DNA from 3 places in the Pseudoalteromonas sp. BDTF-M6 genome. Region 3 is predicted to be linked to each of the others. Evidence: predicted binding sites of a transcription regulator. Region 3 holds the regulator's gene; each other region holds the start of a gene.

Region 1 (7,134 bases), on a different contig from region 3:
ACCTTCATGCCGATGTTCTCAGCCATGATACCAAGCTGGGTGCCGATATGACCGTAACCGATAATACCCAAGGTTTTACCGCGGGCTTCGAATGAGCCTTCGGCGGTCTTTAACCACTGACCACGGTGGGCCATGGCGTTGCGCAAAGGAATACCGCGCAATAGCAGCAGGATTTCACCTAGCACCAGTTCGGCAACCGAGCGGGTGTTGGAGAAGGGGGCATTAAATACGGTGATACCACGGTTTTTTGCCGCTTGCAGGTCGACCTGGTTGGTGCCGATGCAGAAGCAGCCCACGGCAATGAGTTTTTGTGCCGCGTCCAGTACCGCATCGGTGAGTTGCGTGCGTGAGCGAATACCCACAATGTGGGCATCGCTGATACGCTCGATGAGCTCACTTTCAGGTAACGATGTTTTGACATAGTCGATGTTGCTGTACCCGTTGCGCTTTAGTGTTTCAATTGCGCTCTGGTGTACGCCTTCCAGCAAGAGAATCTTAATTTTATCTTTTGCTAACGATACCTTACTCATGTTCCTCATTCCTCTAACGTGTAGTTGGGCCCTCCGGCGTGCCGATGATTACGGTGTCGGCGCCGCGGTGAGCGAATAGACCGTTGGTAACCACACCAACAACCTGATTTAAAGTTTGTTCCAGTGACTTGGCATCGGTGATCTGCAGGTTGTGCACATCTAAAATCACATTGCCGTTATCCGTCACTACGCCTTGTCGATAAACAGGGTCGCCGCCCAGTTTGACGATTTCACGGGCCACGTAGCTGCGGGCCATAGGGATCACCTCTACGGGCAATGGAAAACCCCCCAGGGTGTCGACCAATTTGCTGCTATCGACGATACAAATAAACTGTTTAGCCACGGCGGCCACGATTTTTTCGCGGGTTAACGCGGCGCCACCGCCCTTGATCATTTCGTTGCCGGCATTGATTTCATCGGCGCCATCAACATAAACGTCTAAGGTATCAACATCATTTAATTCAAATACTTCGATACCCAGAGCCTTAAGACGCTCGGTTGAAGCTTGCGAACTTGATACCGCACCGCGGATATCGTCTTTCATTGTTGCCAGGGCATCAATAAAGTGATTAACCGTTGAACCGGTGCCAACACCGACAATGGTGTCTTTCTTTACATAATCGAGTGCGGCCCAGGCGGCCGCCTTTTTCATTTCGTCTTGAGTCATGTTGTGCTCGCAAATGAGTTAATAGCTAAGGTTGCGGACTATTGTACCACTACCCGTGAGGGCAATAAATTCGCTCTGGGGTGACAATGTAATCTAATGGCACATCCCAACTGGCCACCGGCAGCACATCTAGGTGCTGACATTGGTGCGCCACGCCAATTAATTTAGGGCGATGGGACGCATCCGGCGGTATCTGGGCAAAGGTGCGGTCGTAATATCCACCCCCCATTCCCAAGCGGTTACCCTGGCTATCAAAGGCCACCAAGGGGGTTAGGATAAAATCTAACGCCGCAACGGGGCTTACATGACTGCAATTCAACTCGGGCTCCAAGATACCATAGCGGTTTGTGGTCATGGGTGAATTTTCTTCATACCTCTGAAAGAGCAAATGCACCCCGGTAAAGGGGTGTAATATGGGTAGGAATGGTGTTGCTTTATTTTGCCATAGCCATTGAAATACGTGGTCTAGGTTGGGTTCACCATCATTGCTTAAATAGGTGCCTACTCGAGCGCTTTTAGGGTCTTTTATAACTTGAGAAATATTAATTTTCAGCGCGTTTGCGGCACTTTTTTGTTCTTCTGGAGTAAGCTTTTTGCGTAAATTTCGCATTCGCTTTCGAATGTCAACACGTTGCTCGTCAAATTGCATAGCGGTCTTACATTAAAAATTAAACAGATCGGGATAGAAATAGCTCACCCCGAGTATGGCCAGCAGTAATGTGATCAGCACCAGGATCACGCTTAGCAGCGGATGGCGGGTGGCTGACGTAGCGGGAAGGTCGAGCTCCTCATCCAGGCTGAGATCCAGTGCCAGCTCGTCGCCGTCATTGCCTTGTTGCTGGTGCAGCAGGTGTTCGCTAAAGCGCTGATCCATGTCGTCTAAGCGCTCTTCAAGGCGGATCAAACTGCTGGTGATGTAATCCAGGGCCGCCAGCACCTGCTCATCGGCTTGGCCCGCCGCGGCTGCGGGTGTTTGCGCCGGCGCCACAATGCGCTTTAGACGAGCTCGTACTCCCAAACTGGCCAGCACCTTGGCCTGCTTAAGCGCTTTAGCCTTATCACTGGCGGGGAAAATCGCCTCACCGGCAAAAAACGCCTCTACCTGTTGCTCGGCTAATTTAAGCCTTTGCTGCAGGGCCAGGGCTGCTTGCTCTATGTCCTGCTCTTTATCTAGGTGCGCAAAGAGCAGACGATATTGTTCACTCATATCTATCCTATGGTGATCGGTGGGAGTGCCAGCGGCGACTCGATTACAGGTAGGCTTGAGTATAAATCCTTTTATTTAAAAAGAAAAAACCTCGCGGTGGGCGTCTATGGCGAAAAAAAACGCCGCACTGATTCGGTGCGGCGCTGTTTGTGTGTGGGACACCTAGTACAGGGGATTAGTACTTAGCGGCTTCCCCTTCTGCCGGTAGGGCATTGAGAATAAAGTCGCGCAGGTCGTTGTTTGAGCTTTCTAAGTCGGCGCGACGCAGGTACATCATATGGCCGCTGCGGTAGCCTTTAAAGCTCAGACGCTCTTTCATCTTGCCGCTTGGATCCAGTTGCCACATGGTGTATTTGGCATCGAAATAGTTGGTGGCACCATCGAAATATCCCGCTTGCACCAGCACATTCAGATAAGGGTTTTGCGCCATGGCCAAACGCAGGTTTTCACCCGTGTTGTTGTTGCTGCGATCCCAAGGGTGCACCGAACCAAACATATTGTATTTTACGTCGGTTTTATAATTGAGCTCTTCACGCAGATAGTAGTTGATGGCCGGAGTAAACGAATGCAACCAAGAGGTTAGCTCGGCCCAATAGTCGGGGCGATCACCGGCGTTACGCTTGTCTATGCCCAGGTAGCGCGAGTCGAGACGGCCCACGGTTTTACCCTGGCTGCGTAGCAATTCTTTCCAAAACGATGAGGTAGGAATATCCAGGTTGTTGTTTTCTACGTAGGTCGGAGAGACACCGGCATAACGTGCCATTTGCGCGACGATACGCTGTTTTTCGTCGGCGCCGATAAAGCCGCCTTTAGCGATGGCCGGGATCAATTCGTTGACCGTAAATTCCTCAACCTGAGGCAATAGCTCATCCAGATCCAGGGCTTGCAGCTCGCTGTCCAGCGCCTTGTGATACCAGGCGGTGGCGGCAAAGTAGGGCAGGCGGTTGGCCGCTTCTACCGGACCTTCACGCTTGATGCCAATCTCGGTAGGCGATACCAAGACCACGCCATTGAGGTACATCCACTGACTGTTTTGCAGCGCCAATGCCAGGCCGGAAACGCGGGTGGTGCCGTAGCTCTCACCGATTAAAAACTTTGGTGAGCGCCAGCGGTTGTGGCGGCTCACAAAGGTATTTAACCACTCGGCCAGATATTTAATGTCGGCGTTAACGCCAAAGAACATCTCTTTTTGCTGATCGCGACTAGGCAGTTTGCCATCGGCGCCTGGCAGCACGCGTGAGTAACCCGTATTCACCGGGTTCACATAAAGAATGTCCGCCACATCAAGTACCGAATAGGGGTTTTCTTTTACGCCATACGGCTGTACCGGGTAACCTTCATCGTCGATTTTTAGCACCTTGGGGCCGGTGTAGGCCAGGTGCATCCAGACCGAGGCTGAGCCCGGGCCACCGTTGAATGAAATCAGCAACGGGCGTTTGGTATCGTCATCCACACCGCTGCGCTTGTAGTAGGTATAGTGCAAGGTGGCAACGGCATCCCCGCTGTCATTCCACACCGGCTGAGTGCCGGTCTCGGCGCGATAAGAAATACGTTCGCCGTTAATGCGTGCCTTATGCTCGGTTATAACCTTGCTGTCGATATCGATTTGGCGACTGTGGGCCGCGGCATTATGTTGGTCTACCTCGGCCAGAGCCGATGGGGCGATTACCACGGCCAAAGACAGGGCCACGGCTTTTAGATGGGTTGCAAACATGATTCACCTTTTCTTTTTTCTTCTCGCTCCATTAAAGGAGCTTGCAGTGGAAACTACAAGTTATTGCGATAAGTGGGGTGTCAGCACCTCGGCGATGCGAGTAGCAAAATCACTTTTTATTTCAATTCCCTGTTTGCCAAGTCGGGTGTCTTTAAGGGCGCAGTCCAGCGGACGCGTTGCGCTAGCGCTTGTGTCTGCCGCCGCCGCACTTAGGATGCTCGGCTCCAGACCTAGCAGCGGTGCCATCAATTTGGCCATACCCAGTTTGGTTAAACGCTCATTGGCGCTGAGGTGATATATCCCCTCTAGCTCGGTACCCAATGTGGCTATGGCGCCGGCCAAGGCTGTGGCGATATCCGCGGTGTCGGTGGGAAAACGCTGACACTCATCATCGAAGCGGGTTACGCCGTTTTTGAGTTGCTCGGCAATGACGGTCACCGCAGACTCACCGAGATGGCTCACTTCGCCATACAGCACCGGGATACGGATAATGGCTGCGTGCGGATACTCTGTTTGCAACAGGGCTTCGCTGCGTGCCTTGGATTGACCATAGAGGTTTAAGGGGCTTGTTTCGGCGTCTTCTGCATAGGGTGGGTTGCGACCATCGAATACATAGTCGGTGCTAATAAAAATCAGCGTGCAATTAAATTGCGCACAGCACTTAGCAATGTGCTCGGTGACCGCACAGTTGAACTGGATGCTGTGCTCTGGGTCATTATCGAACTTATCCGGGTTGCGCTCGGCGGCGCTATGAATAAAGAAGTCCGGTCGGTGCGCAGCAAACAGGGCGCTGATAGCCTCTTTATCAAACAGATCCGCTTTGATTACGGGCGGCTGGGCGCGAGAAAACCCAAGGCCTATTACCTGATGTTCTGGGTTGAGACGCGCGAACAGGGCGCGGCCGAGCAGTCCGGTGGCACCGGAGACGATGATTTTAGCCATAACTTTGCTCTCTAATGGCAGGGGAAAGCGGCAGCGTAACTGTGGTGAAGGGTAAAGTCAAAGTGTCCATTTTGGCCTGAAAATGCGTATGTTTACGTTAAAAGTTAACTAGTTAAGCAGCCCCACGTTTGGCGGCAGCCAAGCCTATGGTGTATTGCTGACGGCGTCTGAGGCTGGAAAAGTAGCCATGCTTATTCCCATTGCCTCATAGTCAACAGGCTCTGGCCTTGTGCCTTGCACAGCTTTGGCAAAAACCCTTGTTTAACGCACCAATGTGGTGCGTTTTTTGTGCGCCCAAAAAGTTATCTTTTTGTTAATTAAAGAAAAAATATTCTGGCACAAAGGTTGAAATTACCTAGAGGACAATAATAAACCGAATCGCCTACGAGGGGGCTATATGAAAATGATCAGTGCCATCATCAAGCCATTTAAGCTTGATGAAGTGCGAGAAGCGCTAGCAGAGCTGGGGATCGAGGGAATGACAGTGGTGGATGTTAAAGGGTTTGGCCGTCAGCGTGGCCATACCGAACTCTACCGCGGTGCCGAGTATCAGGTGGACTTTATTCCCAAAATTAAAATCGAGATTGCCACGCGCAGCGAAAATGTGGAGCGAGTGGTGGAGTTGATCACCCGGGTTGCCAGCAGCGGCAAAATAGGTGACGGCAAAATATTTGTTTTCGATCTTGAGCAAATCGTGCGCATCCGAACGGGTGAGCTTGATGAAGAAGCGATTTAGGGGGACGCACTCATGGAAAACACCATAGTTGAATTACAATTCTCATTGAACACCTTTTACTTTTTGATCTCCGGCGTACTTGTCATGTGGATGGCGGCGGGGTTTGCCATGCTTGAGGCTGGCTTAGTGCGCTCAAAAAATACCACCGAAATTCTGACCAAGAACGTTGCCCTCTATGCCATAGCTTGTACCATGTATTTGCTGATTGGTTACAACATCATGTATGTGGGTAACGGCGAGGGCGGTTTCGTGCCCAGTTTTGGCACATTGATTGGCAGTCAGGCCAGTGACGCCGATCATGCGCTGGAGTCGGACTTCTTCTTCCAGGTGGTGTTTGTGGCCACGGCGATGTCGATTGTCTCCGGGGCGGTAGCCGAGCGCATGAAACTCTGGGCCTTTTTGGTATTCTGCGTGGTGATGACCGGCCTGCTTTACCCCATTGAGGGTTACTGGACCTGGGGTGGCGGCTTCTTATCGGCCATGGGCTTTGTCGACTTTGCCGGTTCGGGCATAGTACACGGCGCCGGTGCCGCAGCGGCCTTGGCCGGGGTATTAATGCTGGGCGCTCGTCGCGGCAAATATGGTAAAAACGGTGAAATCTATCCTATCCCAGGTTCTAACCTGCCGCTGGCGACCCTGGGTACCTTTATCCTGTGGATGGGCTGGTTTGGCTTTAACGGTGGCTCGCAGTTGTTGATCAGCGATGCTGAGAATGCCAGTGCGGTGGGTAAAATTATGCTTAACACCAATGCCGCAGCGGCGGCCGGTGCCATTGCTTCGTTATTGGTGTGTAAGACCTACTGGGGCAAGGCCGATCTGACCATGGTGCTCAATGGTGCCTTGGCGGGTTTGGTGGTGATCACCGCCGATCCGGCATCGCCTTCACCTTTACTGGCGTTGCTGCTGGGTGCCATCGGTGGCATGGTGGTGGTGTTTAGCATCGTTGCTTTGGATAAAATGCATATCGATGATCCGGTGGGAGCTATTTCGGTGCATGGCGTATGCGGTGCCCTAGGTCTGATGCTGGTGCCTTTGTCTAACGGTGAGGCCAGCTATACCACCCAGTTTATCGGTATCTTCTGTATCTTCGGCTTTGTCTTTGTCGCATCTTTGATTGTGTGGGCAATTTTAAAGAGCACAGTTGGGATCCGCGTCAGCGAGGAAGAGGAACTCAGCGGTATGGATCAGCATGACTGCGGAATCGATGCCTATCCGGAGTTTGTCTCGGTACGTTCGAGTTAAATATCAGGATATTGGCTAACGCGGCGAGTTTATCTCGCCGTTTTTTATGACTATAATTTCATTTTCAGTCCCTTTAAAAGGTTCCGAACATGGACA
Region 2 (7,134 bases), on a different contig from region 3:
TGGCATGAATCTAAACGAAAAAAGCGATATCTGTTAGTTTCGAGTTAAGTGTTGCTGTGTAAGGCCACAGAATTAGATATTGATGTCATGCTAATCCGGCACAGATAGAAATTTAAATGTCGGGCGGTTATCTTTGGACGCAATAATTGCAGTATGTTTGGTCGACTTAAGTGCTTGGCTAAAATTTGCGAAGAAGGAGAGCAAGCCAAACTTAAAGTGCCCGAACTATAATTGCCTTGTGTGAAGCAACCTACTCATAGTCTTTAAGGCTTAACCCTTCTTTGTTACAAACTCGCACAACTGAGTCTCTCTGAGCTAGCTTTTTGAGATAAAGAGATAAATTTTTAAATGACAATGGAGGCCTTTTAAATTCATCAGCCCAAACGGATAGCATAAATAAGAAAAAGTCACAGGCACTAAGAGAGTCTCCAATCAAATATTCTTTACCCTCAAGCTCGTTATCAAGTAACTCCAACATTTCTGTAATTCTCTCTTCTTGAGCCTGAACTATATCCTCAGTACCCTTTTCGTCTTTAGTGTGTTTTTGAGGATAGAAATAAATCATTAGTTCAGCTTGAACTGTATTCGTTAGATACATCATCCACTGAAAAAATAAAGCGCGATTTGGAGAGCCTGTTTCTGGTATTAAATTTGAAGATGGATGTGTTTCTGATAAATGAATGCAGATAGCTGGGCTTTCGAAAATAGGATACCCATTATCAATTAATGTCGGGATCCTGCCCACAGGATTTAAGGCTAAATAATCCTGAGACTTTTGAGCGTTACTTTTCCTATCTACTTTAATTAATTCGAAATCCGCTTTTAACTCTTCAAGGATAAAGTGGGGAGCCATACTTGCATTTAGTGGATAATAATATAGTTGGTACAACTGACACTCCTTTAAAAAACGCTTAAAAAGACCAAAAAATAAACTTAAAAAGCCTGGCAATACTGTGCGGTGAGGGAGTTTAAGTCAAACTTTTTAAGTCCTTCATTGATTTGCTTGTTATATTTCATTTGCTACCACTTTTACATGGTAAGGCTCTAATTCTTTGTTGATTTCTCTATGCTTACCATCAAGTTCGGCATGCTTTTCACGAACCGCTTGCATACCACTATCGCTAGTTTTCAACACTTCAGCAATTTTTACTTGGTGCTTCATTAACTCTAAGTAGTGTTTTCTGAAAGATAAAAGCGCATTCATTCGAGATAATTCATTGGCATTTTTAGCTTCATTATTGGTACGCCTGGCGTAATAAGCAGATAAGAATGCAATAATAGCGGAAGCTATAGCTATGCCATTGAGTAGTCCTAATTCAAATATCTGAGCGTCCATATTTCACCCAGAAATTTAACAAGTTACTAGAAGGAAAGTGTTGTATTAGACTGCTTACAAGTTTCCCTACTCGTCTATTCCTCTATTGATAACAAATCGTGCAAGCTTTTGCCAGCAATGGCTTTTTTCGCTAGCGCACCATCCATGCTAACAGCCAGAGCAACACTAACTTTGAAACTCGGTGTATCAGCCTAATCCCCTTACATTGCATCCGAAACAGGGGGCGAGAAGAGTAATCGGCAGCAGGACGCTGGCGAAAGCATGCTCGGGGCATGGATGCCTTGTGCATGCTGGTTACGTTCATTTCTCGTAACCTGGTGAGGAAATAATGCAATGTGGGGGCGCCTTGGGGTTCCAAGGGGTGGTTGGCGTAAACCACCCTTTGGTGGCCGTCGCCAACGCGACAAGATCTTAATGTGAAAACCACTGCCAAGTAAAAACAGCAACTTATATTTAAACCACATTCATGCCAGAGGCGGAATCCAAAAAGTGCATCAGGCGGCGCGTCGCCCCCTAATCCCTATTAAGCTCATACTTCTTCATTTTCTCCACCAAGGTGGTACGGCGCACGCCCAGGATCTCGGCCGCTCGAGCCACCACATAGTCGTAGCGCTCCAGAGCCTGGGTGATAAGGCTGACCTCAAGCTCGCCCAAATAATCTTTGAGCTTAATACCGTCATCGGGCAACAGGCCCATATCGGCTTTGCCATTACCCTCGCCGGTGGTGTCTTCATCCTCGTCGATAAAGCCTTCGCCAAAGATGTCGTTTAACGCCTGGCGCTCTAACAATTCTTCCGGGTACTCGGGCACAAAGGCTTCAACGTCTAAGTGCTGGTATTTGCTTGGTAAGTCCGGCACATCGACCACCTGATCCGGGAACATGATCACCATGCGCTCTACCAGATTACCCAGTTCGCGAATATTGCCCGGCCAGGAGTGCGCCTGCAGGCTGGCGATGGCGCGGTCGGTAAATTTCACCCCTTGGCCACCGTGCTGCTGCAAGCGCTTGGTGAGCTCTTTTAGCAACAGGCCAATATCTTCAGCGCGCTCACGCAACGCCGGATTTTCAATGGGGAATACATTTAAGCGGTAGTAGAGATCTTCACGGAAATCGCCGCTGCTGATCATCTCCTCCAGGTTACGGTGAGTGGCGGCAATAACGCGCACATCCGCCTGAATGGCCTTGGTGCCGCCCACGCGCTCATAGCTGCGCTCTTGCAGCACGCGCAAAAGCTTAACCTGCATTTGCAACGGCATATCGCCGATTTCATCCAGGAACAGGGTGCCGCCCTGAGCCAGTTCGAAGCGGCCCTTGCGCGCCGAAATCGCACCGGTAAAGGCGCCTTTTTCATGACCAAACAGCTCACTTTCCAGTAACTCGGCGGGAATAGCGCCGCAGTTCACCGGCACAAACGGGCCGCTGCTGCGTCCGGATAGCTGATGGACATTACGCGCCACCACTTCCTTACCGGTACCCGACTCTCCGAGGATCAGTACATTGGCATCGGTTTTCGCCACCTGGGAGATCAAAAAGCGGACATGATTCACCGCCTCGGTATCACCGACCAGACCATTAAAGGCTTTGGCATTCACATTGCTATTGCCGCAGGGTTTAAGACGCACATATTGCTGACAGTCATGCAGCAGCTGAGTGGTGACATCCTGGGAGAAAGGCTCGCAGATCAGGCCGATAACATTGGCAATTTTCAGTAGCGGTTTTAGGGTTTGTCCCACCAGTAAAAAGGGTAATTCCGGATGGGCCTGGATCAGCTGTTCATGCTCGCCCTGGTTAAGAGCGCCCAGTACTATGATCGCTTCCTGGTATTGACCAACTTGCTCAGAGAGTTGCTCCAAGGTAATGATTTTATTAGCTTCACCTACAAAGGTTAATGCGTAACTTAGGCCTTGGGCACGACTGCCGTTGTCATCAAGAATCAGGATCATCCTAGCGCCACTTATTTCAAAAGCTGTGGAAACAGGCCATCGATTGTATTGCAGTTAAGTGAGGATTCAAGTGCAATCGGCACTTTTTTGACATAGATGCCAAATACTCGCCATTCCTTTGCGCTAAAGCAATAATTAAGGATTAGTTTTTATCAAAGAAACCGCGAGACAGACAAATTTTCTGAGCCTGTTTTCTTAATCTTGTTAGAATAGCAGGCACACGGAGCAGGGTAAAATTGGCGGCAAATTTGGCCTCTTTTTTTATTTTTAAGGCTCGCAACTTTACGCTCCTGGCTTGCTTTTTGCTTAATGCTTTAGTCTAGCTTTGAGAATCCGGAGGAAAACATGGCTCATTCTTCAATTAACAAGTATCGCCAGGTCAAGGTCAGCAGTGTGCGTGAGATGCGCCCATACGATCAGGTCAACCTGGTGTTTACCAACATCATCGGCAAACTGGCCGCGGCCAATGGCGCCATCGCCCGCAACGATCTAGTCACCAAGGGTGAAAACCTGTCCCATTGCATTACCTTGCTAGGCGCCTTGCAGGATGCCCTGGATATGGCACAAGGAGAGATCTCCGACAACCTGCACGCCCTGTATGATTTCTGTCAGCGCCGCTTAGTGGAAGCCAACATCAATAATGACGTGGAGATCATCAATGAAGTGTCGGGCCTGATTAAAACCATCAAAGAAGGCTGGGACACCATTCCCGCCGACGCTCGTGACGGCGCTGCCCACGTTTAAGATGATGGTGAACCTGCCCACCTTTAGCGACGACACCCTGAACACGCTAGTGCAAAATCTGGCGCAGGCAATTGCTGCGCCGCCCGACGATGAGCAACAGCTGTTGCAGGCCCAGCAGCGACTCGACGCCTATCTTAAAGACTTGTATGAAGGCCCAGGGCCCACGCCCGGGTTTGAGGAAACTAGAGCGCTTAAACAGCTGATTGACGAGCTCACCGAGGCCGCTGTGCAAAAACGCCAACAGGCCATGGATGAGATACGGCGGCAAAAAAGCAATAACAAGGCCATTGCCAAGTATCGCTCGCTCTAACCGGGAGCAAAGGCGCCCCCCATAAAAAAAGGAGTGCAAGCACTCCTTTTTTTATTCCTTAATCGGACTTTTTCACCACCCCGGGCAAGCTGTTCAATTGCTGCTGCAAATAATTGCCGGTGCTGTTCATATTGGCCACCAGCAAGTCCATGGCATTGTACTGCCTGAATAAACGGCTTTCTAACGAGGTCATCTTGTCCTGGAAGCGCTCATACTCGTCGTCAAGCTTATCCAGTTGCGCTTCGCGGCCATCAATACGCTGCTGCATAATGTCATCAAAATTCCCCAGCACCTTGGTCAGGTCATTGGCGAAGCCGGACTCCCCATCGGCACCGATAAGGAAATTCTGCACCCGCTGTGGGTCGGCCTCAAGCTGATCGTTAAGGGTATCGCTATCCAGGGTCAGCTTACCGCTGCGCTCGGTGCGCACACCCAACTCCCCCAACAGGATGGTTTCGCCATTGCCGGTGTCGTAGCCATTGCTAAACATGGAACGAATTTGATTCAGGGAGCTACGCAGTAAGGAGTCCCCCACCAAGGGGCCACTGCCGTTTTCGCCATCGGCCTTACCTAACTGGTTGGCCAAATCGACTAGGGCGTTAAATTTCTCGATAAAGGTATTGAGGCCCACGCTCACATTGCTGTTATTCTCGCGCACCTTAAGCTGGCTGATATCGTCATCGGCGCCATGGGCTTTCTTCACCTCGATATCGATACCGTCAATCACACCATTAAACTCATTGGTACTGCTTGTGGCGACAATGGTCCCGTCGATGGTGATCGAGGCATCCTGCGCCGCAACCGTTTGCGTCAGGTTCTGTGCAAAGGTGGGGGAGCTGGCATCCGCATCATAGGCAAAACGCGATAAGCCATTGGCATCCAGGCCGTTGCCATCACCGCTGTCATCGACGGTCACGGTAATGGCGTTTTCTACACCGCTTTCCTTGCTCGACAGCACCAGGTGCTGACCACTGGCATCGGTGATGATGGTGGCAGTCACGGCGTCGTTGTCCTCGGCGTCGTTGATTTTATCGCGCAGTGCCTCAAGATTGTCACCCGCGGCAACATCAACGGCAAAGGTATTGCCGCCCGAGGCAAAGGTCAGTGTGCCCTCACCCACATCTTCATCGGCGGCCAAGGCACCCGACATCAGCTTTTGTGACTGCGCCAGGGCGTTCACCTTGACCGAATAACTGCCAAGAGCGGCGTCTTTATCCGAACTGACAGAAACAAAGTCGTCACCGCCGGAAATGCGGCGCTGCTGGTATTTATCAATATCGGCCAGCGATTCCATGGTCGTTGCCAACTCCTCCATCGCACCCTTGAGTGCGCCAATGGCGGAGATATCCGTGGTGAAGTTGGCCTGTTGTCTGGCCATGCGCTGCTCAAAGGGCACCTTTTCCGCATTAACTATGGCAGAAACTATGTCGTTAATCTGAACACCGGATCCTATACCGGTAAATGAAATCGCCATACTGGCCCCCTTTCGCTTGGCACTACACTTGTGAATCGATAAATACGCCTGGGGCTTGCGCCAGACGGCCTACCACTTCCAATACTTCTTGTGACGGATACTGCTTCACCAGTTCACCACTGTTCTTATCAATGACCTGGATCACGTCACGCCCCGACTCTTCATGAACATAAAATTCGAGGCTCTTATTCATTTCGCTGACAAACGTCTGCAATTGCTGCGCCACTTTTTCTAACTGCTGTGAGGTCAGCGCTTCGGTGGCCAATAAAGTGTCCGGCTCGTCGCTCTGTGATTGTGGCTGCGCAGTAACTATGGGCTCAGGCGAGGCATTAAGCTGTTTGATGGCCTGGGCCAATGCAAAGTCCAGCTTGTTATCCATATTGACCGTGTCCATACATCCTCCTAGCAGTTATTGTTCTTGGTAATGCTATGAAAGCTTAGTTAAAACGCAAAAAGGAAGGGCCAACCGGCGCCTTCCTTTGTGCTTAGCTATTGCCGTTTGTGCCCTTAGCCAAGTAGGCTCAATGCAGCTTGTGGCAACTGGTTAGACTGAGCCAAGATAGACGTACCTGCTTGTTGCAAGATTTGGTTCTTAGTCAGAATCGCCGTTTCCGAAGCAAAGTCGGTGTCCTGAATACGGCTGCGTGATGCAGATACGTTTTCAGATACGTTCGATAGGTTCGAGATGGTGTGACCGAAACGGTTTTGCACCGCACCCAGGTCGGCACGCTGTGAGTCGATTTGCGCTAATGCCGCATCGATGGTGTTCAACGCAGATTGTGCACCTGTGCTGTCGGTACCTGAGATATCGATGTCTTCAACCGTTGTTAAAGTACTGCCCGACGCTGATAGAAACTCCAGCTCGTTTGCAGTGCCATCGTTAGAAATACCGATAGTATTTGGTGAAGACAAGTTAACCGTTGAGGTTTTTGACGTAGCCGCTGTCGCTGCCGCAACACCGTCAAACGTTAGGCCACCAGCTGGCGTACCAGCCATCACAGATTCAATACCATCAACATCGGTAGCAGAAAGCGTGATGCTTTGCGCGTCTGCATCGTATACCGCGTTGTAGCCATCGGCGGTCATGTCTTCTGCTAGACGCGCCATGTCACCACCGTAAGTACCCAGGTCGTATGAGTCTTCACCGATGTTGATAGTGGCATTGTCGGCACTAGTGATACCGGCGATAACCACGTCCAGTTTAGCCGTCGCCGTTACACCCGCGGCAGCATCGTTGATTGAATCGGCAATACCGGTGGCACCGTCGTTAGCACCTATGGTTACTGTTTTACCATTTACGTTGATATCACCAGCAGTCACCGCACT
Region 3 (7,134 bases):
GATGAAAGCCTGCGCCGGACGCATTATCGTTGTCGGCATGGGTAAATCCGGTCATATAGGAAACAAGATTGCCGCGACCCTGGCCAGCACCGGCACCCCGGCCTTTTTTGTGCACCCGGGAGAGGCCAGTCATGGCGATTTGGGCATGATCACGGCACAGGATGTGGTCTTGTTGATCTCGAATTCCGGCGAGACCCATGAAATTGTCAGTATTATCCCGGTGATTAAACGCATTGGCGCCGCCCTGGTGGCAATGACCGGCAATCCCCAGTCCAGTATGGCCACTTTAGCGGATCTGCATATCTGTATCGGCGTTTCTCAGGAAGCCTGTCCCTTGGGCCTGGCCCCTACCGCTAGTACCACGGCAACCTTGGCCATGGGCGATGCCATCGCCGTCGCCCTGCTCGAAGCCAAAGGCTTTACCGCCGATGATTTTGCCCTGTCTCATCCCGGCGGCAGTCTAGGCAAACGTTTATTGCTGACGCTCAACGACGTGATGCACAGCGGCGATAGCGTGCCTCGCTCGCACCAATCACAAAGCATAAGAGAAGCCTTATTGGAAATTTCCAGTAAAGGTCTGGGTATGACCGCGGTGATCAATGACGACCAACAACTGGTTGGATTGTTTACCGATGGCGACCTGCGCCGCGTGCTGGAGCAACGCATCGACATTCATAACACCGCCCTGCTTGAGGTGATGACACCGAACTGCACCACGGCCAACGCCAATATGCTGGCCGCCGAGGCGCTTAATATCATGGAACAAAAGCGTATCAACGGCCTTATCGTCATCGATCAGGCCCGTCGCCCGGTAGGCGCCCTGAATATGCAAGACCTACTACGAGCGGGAGTGATCTAATGCAATTTTCCGATTTGTATCAGCCCATCGACCAGGATGCCTGGCAACGAGCGCAAGCGGTCAAGTTACTGATCTGTGATATCGACGGGGTGTTTTCCGACGGTCGCATCTATCTCGGCAATCAGGGTGAAGAGCTCAAAGCCTTCAACACCAAAGACGGCTTTGGCATTAAGGCCTTGTTGAATAGCGGCACCCAAGTCGCGGTGATCACCGGGCGCCAGTCTCAGATAGTGCAAACCCGTATGGAAAGCCTGGGCGTCCCTTATATCTATCAGGGCCGTGAACATAAACTCGACGCCTACGCCGAACTCAAGCAAACCCTCAATCTGAATGACGAACAGGTCGCTTATATCGGCGATGATGGTCCGGATTTGCCGGTAATGGAAAAGGTGGGTTTTGCCGTGGCCGTGAATGACGCGCACCCTTTGGTGAAACGTGTTGCCCATTACACCACTATGCTGCCAGGCGGCTTTGGTGCGGTACGCGAACTCACCGACCTGCTGATACTGGCCAAGGGCGGTAGCCTGGGCACCGAGGGCACCAGCTCATGAACATGGCGCGGGTGCTGATATCCATCGTTTTTATTGCGCTCATGGCCTGGCTGTGGGCGCCCTATTATATGCAATCGGAAAAAACGGTAAAAAGCACCAGCGACACCATTGCCATCCCGGATTACATTGCTACCGGGCTGCGACAAAGCAGCTACAACGATCAGGGCGCGTTAAGCCACACCGTATATGCTGAACATATGGAGCTCTTCGACGAACTGGGTTTTACCCACTTCAAAAAACCTGTGTTTACCCTGTATAACGACGGTGAACGCTGGCGTGTCACCGCCGACGAGGCAACGCTCTACAATAACAATATTTTGATCTTGGAAAACAACGTCATCGCCACCAACTTAATACCAGGGGCAATGATCGAAAAGGTCCAAGCAGCAGCTATCCAAATAGACATTGATGCCCAACGTATGGAGTCGGAACAAAGTGTTGAGCTCAGGGGACCGGATCTACTGATCACCGGTCAGGGCTTGAAAGCAGATATCAATACAGAGATAGTGGAACTAATAAAACATACGCGAACGGTATATTATGACCAGTAAATTCAAAGCATTAATCATAGGTTTGGGATTCGGACTAGGCGCTGTAAATGCCTGGGCAGAGCAACCAAGCGCGGTGACGGAAGTACAGATCGACGCCGATAAACAACAAGCGCTGATCAAAGAAAACATCACTATTTTTGATAAAAATGTGCACATTGTTCATGGTCAACGAGAGATCAAGGCGGATCGCCTTGAGGCCCACCGTCGCCCGGAGCTAGGTGATAACAAGCAGCTGCTTATCGCCACCGGCAACCCAGCTATTTACAGTGAAACCATGGCCGATGGCACCCAGATCACCGCCTCTGCCAAGGAAATTCGCTACGACGTGGCCACGCAAATGCTGCAAATCTCGGGTACCGCCAAAATCGCCATGGCCGATCAACAGATCGTTGCCGAGACGATCAGCTATGATATAAACAAGCAGCTAATCAGTGCCGAAAAAGATAAAGATTCGAGCACCCGAGTGCGAACCACACTAACGCCACAAACCGACGAAAAGAAAGAGAAGGAACAACCATGACCACGCTGAAGGCGCGCAAACTGGCGAAAAGCTATAAGGGCCGTGAAGTGGTCAAGGACGTGGGTCTGGAAGTCAAAGCCGGCAGCATAGTCGGTCTGCTTGGCCCTAACGGTGCCGGTAAAACCACCACCTTCTACATGATTGTGGGCCTGGTGCCGAGCGACAAGGGCATGATCAGTATCGACGAGCAGGACATCACCCTGCTGCCAATGCATTCGCGCGCTCGCTTGGGAATAGGCTATTTGCCACAGGAGTCGTCGATTTTCCGTAAATTAACCGTCTATCAAAACCTGATGGCGATTTTGGAAACGCGCAAGGAGCTTGATAAAAGCGCCCGTGAAAGCGAGCTGGAAGGCTTGCTGGACGAATTTAACATCCAGCATATTCGCGACTCATTAGGCATGGCCCTGTCCGGCGGCGAACGCCGACGCGTGGAAATTGCTCGCGCCTTGGCCGCTAACCCGAAATTTATCCTGCTCGACGAACCTTTTGCTGGTGTTGACCCCATTTCGGTGCTAGATATAAAGAAAATCATTGAACACCTCCGCAACCGTGGCATCGGCGTCCTTATCACCGACCACAATGTGCGCGAAACATTAGACGTATGTGAAACTGCCTATATCGTCTCCCATGGCGAATTGATCGCATCAGGAACTCCCCAGCAGGTATTAGCAGACCAAACCGTACGCGATGTGTATTTAGGTGAGCAGTTTAGGCTTTAATCACAAAAGGATTGTTAGAGTACATGAGGCAATCATTACAGCTGCGCTTAGGCCAGCAATTAACAATGACCCCACAATTGCAGCAGGCCATTCGCCTGTTGCAGCTCAGTACTTTGGATCTCCAACAAGAAATTCAAGAAGCACTTGATGCGAACCCCTTGCTCGAAATCGAAGAAGAGCATTACGGCGACAGCGACCTGCCGCGCGATAAAAACTCGGCGGCCGACGGCGACAGCCAAAGCGAACACAGCGCAACCAATCAAGACGAAGTTGAAAGTTCCGACGCACTAAATAATGACTCGATCAGCGACGAACTGCCCATGGACGTATCCTGGGACGAGTACATCAGCGCCGCCCCGGTCGCTTCATCGGCGCCTATGCCGGATGATGAGTCCATCTATCAGGGGGAGACCACGGAAACCCTGCACGACTATCTGATGTGGCAATTGCGACTGACGCCCTTTAGCGCCACCGATGAAGCCATTGCCACCGCAATTATCGAAGCCATCGACGACAACGGCTTACTTACCCTTAGCACCGAAGAACTGCTCGAAAGTATCAGCCATGATGAGCAGGAAGAAGAGATCGAGCTAGACGAAATCGAAGCCGTGCTAAAGCGCATCCAAATGTTTGATCCCATTGGGATTGGCGCCCGTTCACTACAAGAATGCTTGTTGATCCAGCTCAATCAATTTTCACCTCAAACCCCTTGGCTTAACGAGACGAAAGAGGTAGTTTGTAATTATATTGATTTGCTTGGTAACCGTGACTATCGCACCTTAATGAAAAAGACTAAGCTTAAAGAAGCGCAGTTGAAAGAGGTGATGACACTGATACACAGCCTGAATCCAAAGCCCGCCGCGACCATAGTGCGTGAAGAGTCGGAATATGTGATCCCGGATGTATCGGTGAAGAAGGTCAAGGGGCGCTGGAAGGTGGAGTTAAATCCCGACAGCATGCCAAAGATACGTGTGAACGATCACTACGCATCTCTAGGTCGCAACTGCAAATCACAAAGTGACAGCCAATTTATTCGCTCTCACTTGCAAGAGGCAAAATGGTTTATTAAGAGCCTGGAACAACGCAATGACACCTTACTTAAAGTAACTAATTGCATTGTTCAGCAACAACAGGCATTCTTTGAACATGGCGAAGAAGCAATGAAACCTATGGTCCTCAATGACGTTGCAGAAATGGTGGAAATGCATGAGTCAACAATCTCTCGCGTTACCACACAAAAATACATGCACACGCCACGTGGGATCTTTGAGTTAAAGTACTTTTTCTCCAGCCATGTGAATACCGAGAATGGAGGTGAATGCTCATCCACCGCGATTCGAGCATTGATCAAAAAGCTAGTAGCCGCGGAAAATCCTGCCAAGCCGTTAAGCGATAGCAAGATTGCCGACATACTAGCAGAGCAAGGAATCAAAGTGGCTCGACGAACGATTGCAAAATATCGTGAATCGTTGGCCATTCCACCGTCAAATCAACGTAAAAGCTTGATATAGACGTTAGACAAGAAGGAAAATGCTTATGCAATTAAATCTTACCGGTCGTCATGTAGAAATCACAGACTCTCTTCGCAACTATGTGAATAGTAAATTTGCTAAACTAGAGCGTCACTTTGACCATATTAATAATGTGCATGTCATTCTTGATATTGAGAAACTCACACAAAAAGCAGAAGCAACACTTCATGTAAACGGCGGCGAATTGTTTGCCACCGCAGAGCACCAGGATATGTATGCGGCGATCGATGGCTTAATTGATAAATTAGACCGCCAGGTAATCAAACATAAAGAGAAATTGTCTCGTCATTAAAATGAGCTTAGATTTACTTTTTTCCAAGGACTGCAGCAAAGCTGCGGTCCTTTTTAATAGCAAAAAAAGAATGTTGGAATACCTCTCTCAGGTAGCCCACCAGCATATCCCCCACCTTAGCGAACAAGCCATACTGGATTCGCTCCTGGCCCGTGAAAAGCTTGGCAGCACAGGCATAGGGAAAGGGGTTGCCATTCCTCATGGTCGTCTTGATGGCATAGAGCAAACCGTGGCCATTATTGTTACCAACCGTGAAGCGATCAATTTTGATGCCATCGACAACCGCCCCGTAGATATCTTTGTGGCACTGCTCGTACCAGGCAATCAATGTGAACAACATCTCAAGACCTTAGCGAAAATTGCTGATAAACTTAAAGATAAACAGCTATGTAAGCAGTTAAGAGCGGTCACCAGTGATCAAGAGCTTTACCAGTTAATGGTCGCCTAAGGCGCAGTTACCCAAAGCTCGACGGAACAGCTCGGCAGTTCAACCAGGATGATAGGCTCAAATAGCTCAGGTGTTTAACTTGATGCCGGCGTAAAGGCTCGGCAAGGGGTGTGGATAAATGGATTTGATTATTGTCAGTGGGCGCTCTGGTTCCGGTAAATCCGTCGCCCTGCATGTGTTAGAAGATCTCGGCTACTATTGTGTCGATAACATCCCAGTCAACCTATTGCCCGCCCTGGTGCGCAGCGTATCCGACAACTACGATAAAATTGCCGTCAGCATAGACGTTCGCAACCTCCCCAAAGAAGAACAAGAATTTAGCGATATCCTCGGCTACTTGCCGGAATTCTCGCAACCGACCCTGTTTTATCTCGACAGTGACGAGCAAACCCTGATCAAACGCTTCTCGGAAACCCGACGCCTGCATCCGCTGTCGATGCAAAATCTGCCTCTGGATTTGGCCATTCGGGAAGAAAAGCAGTTGCTGGATGTCTTAATCACCCATGCCAACTTTATCATTGATACCAGTGAGTTAAGCGTGCATCAGTTGGCGGAGATGATCCGCGAAAAGGTACTGGGTAAAAAAGACAAACAATTATTGATCACCTTCGAGTCTTTCGGCTTTAAACACGGCATCCCAAAAAATGCCGACTATGTCTTCGATGCCCGTTTTTTGCCTAACCCGCATTGGGAGCCCGAGCTCAAGCCCCTGACAGGCCTCGACCAACCGGTTAAAGACTACCTGGCCAGCCACAGCATAGTGCAAAAATTTACCTGGCAAATTCAAACCTTTGTGCAAACCTGGTTACCCCATTTAGAGCGCAATAACCGCAGTTATCTCACCATCGCCATCGGCTGTACCGGTGGTCAGCACCGCTCCGTCTATCTGGCACAAACCCTGGGCGAGCGCTTTATGGACACCTACTCTAACGTGAAAATTCGCCACCGCGAGCAGGAGGGCTAGACTTGATGGAAGCCACCTTTGTTATTCAAAACAAGCTAGGATTGCACGCCCGCGCCGCCTCACAACTGGCGCAATTAGCAATGAACTTCGACGCCAAGATCACCCTCTATCAGGGCGAGAAAAGCGCCGAAGCAGACAGTGTTCTGGCCTTGTTGCTACTTGAAAGCGGCCAGGGCAAGGAAGTTAAAGTCGTATGTGAAGGCAGTGACGAAGAAGGCGCGCTCGCCGCCATTGGCCAGCTCATCGCAGAAAAATTCCACGAGCAAGAGTAATTCACCACGCTGTAATACGAAATAAGCACTCTCGGTTCAGGCCCTAGCGGTTATTTACTTTGGTAACTTAAGGGGAGTTAAGGTAAACTAATGTGGCGCCTGTAAGTGCCTGCTTATCAGGACGTTATCCATCCGCAGAAATATTTTGATAAGGGATGCCTATGCCTGAAGCCTTTGAACAAGAAAACCCGCTCCAACCACTTCAAGAGATCACTGAAGCACTCAATAGCGGTCAATTTGTTCATGTACGTCGGCTTCTAGCAAAAACGGCTCCCTGCGACACCGCCCTTTTACTCGAATCATCGCCCCATAAGACGCGCTCTAAACTCTGGACCTTAGTCGATCCCGACGTTCAGGGTGACGTACTCGAAGAACTGTCCGAAGACGTACGACTTAGCATCATTGCGCGCATGGAGCCGGAAC

The links. Region 3 encodes sigma-54, which starts transcription at its own class of promoters, with help from an activator protein. Its sites were predicted from a motif close to GTTGGCACGNNNNTNGNNT; they were not measured.
Region 1: a site for sigma-54 is predicted at 5,393-5,411, ahead of KD147_RS10340 (P-II family nitrogen regulator). Genes of this name have one in related genera too.
Region 2: a site for sigma-54 is predicted at 3,570-3,588, ahead of fliS (flagellar export chaperone FliS). Genes of this name have one in related genera too.

The regions. Positions count from the first base shown of each region.
Region 1 covers NZ_JAGXTQ010000004.1:100,086-107,219, reverse strand. The annotation lists gene serA (phosphoglycerate dehydrogenase) at 1-530, opposite strand, end outside; gene rpiA (ribose-5-phosphate isomerase RpiA) at 544-1,197, opposite strand; gene KD147_RS10360 (5-formyltetrahydrofolate cyclo-ligase) at 1,247-1,846, opposite strand; gene KD147_RS10355 (hypothetical protein) at 1,859-2,404, opposite strand; gene KD147_RS10350 (S10 family peptidase) at 2,580-4,118, opposite strand; gene KD147_RS10345 (dTDP-4-dehydrorhamnose reductase family protein) at 4,179-5,060, opposite strand; gene KD147_RS10340 (P-II family nitrogen regulator) at 5,458-5,796, shown strand; gene KD147_RS10335 (ammonium transporter AmtB) at 5,809-7,038, shown strand; gene KD147_RS10330 (YqaE/Pmp3 family membrane protein) at 7,128-7,134, shown strand, end outside.
Region 2 covers NZ_JAGXTQ010000006.1:25,947-33,080, reverse strand. The annotation lists gene KD147_RS13740 (glutathione S-transferase family protein) at 251-889, opposite strand; gene KD147_RS13735 (hypothetical protein) at 1,007-1,336, opposite strand; gene KD147_RS13730 (sigma-54 interaction domain-containing protein) at 1,850-3,280, opposite strand; gene fliS (flagellar export chaperone FliS) at 3,626-4,024, shown strand; gene KD147_RS13720 (hypothetical protein) at 4,026-4,334, shown strand; gene fliD (flagellar filament capping protein FliD) at 4,393-5,808, opposite strand; gene KD147_RS13710 (flagellar protein FlaG) at 5,831-6,202, opposite strand; gene KD147_RS17065 (flagellin) at 6,316-6,804, opposite strand.
Region 3 covers NZ_JAGXTQ010000002.1:344,591-351,724, reverse strand. The annotation lists gene KD147_RS05900 (KpsF/GutQ family sugar-phosphate isomerase) at 1-859, shown strand, start outside; gene kdsC (3-deoxy-manno-octulosonate-8-phosphatase KdsC) at 859-1,410, shown strand; gene lptC (LPS export ABC transporter periplasmic protein LptC) at 1,407-1,961, shown strand; gene lptA (lipopolysaccharide transport periplasmic protein LptA) at 1,951-2,481, shown strand; gene lptB (LPS export ABC transporter ATP-binding protein) at 2,478-3,203, shown strand; gene KD147_RS05875 (RNA polymerase factor sigma-54) at 3,227-4,714, shown strand; gene hpf (ribosome hibernation promoting factor) at 4,740-5,027, shown strand; gene ptsN (PTS IIA-like nitrogen regulatory protein PtsN) at 5,029-5,475, shown strand; gene rapZ (RNase adapter RapZ) at 5,594-6,439, shown strand; gene KD147_RS05855 (HPr family phosphocarrier protein) at 6,445-6,711, shown strand; gene mgtE (magnesium transporter) at 6,873-7,134, shown strand, end outside.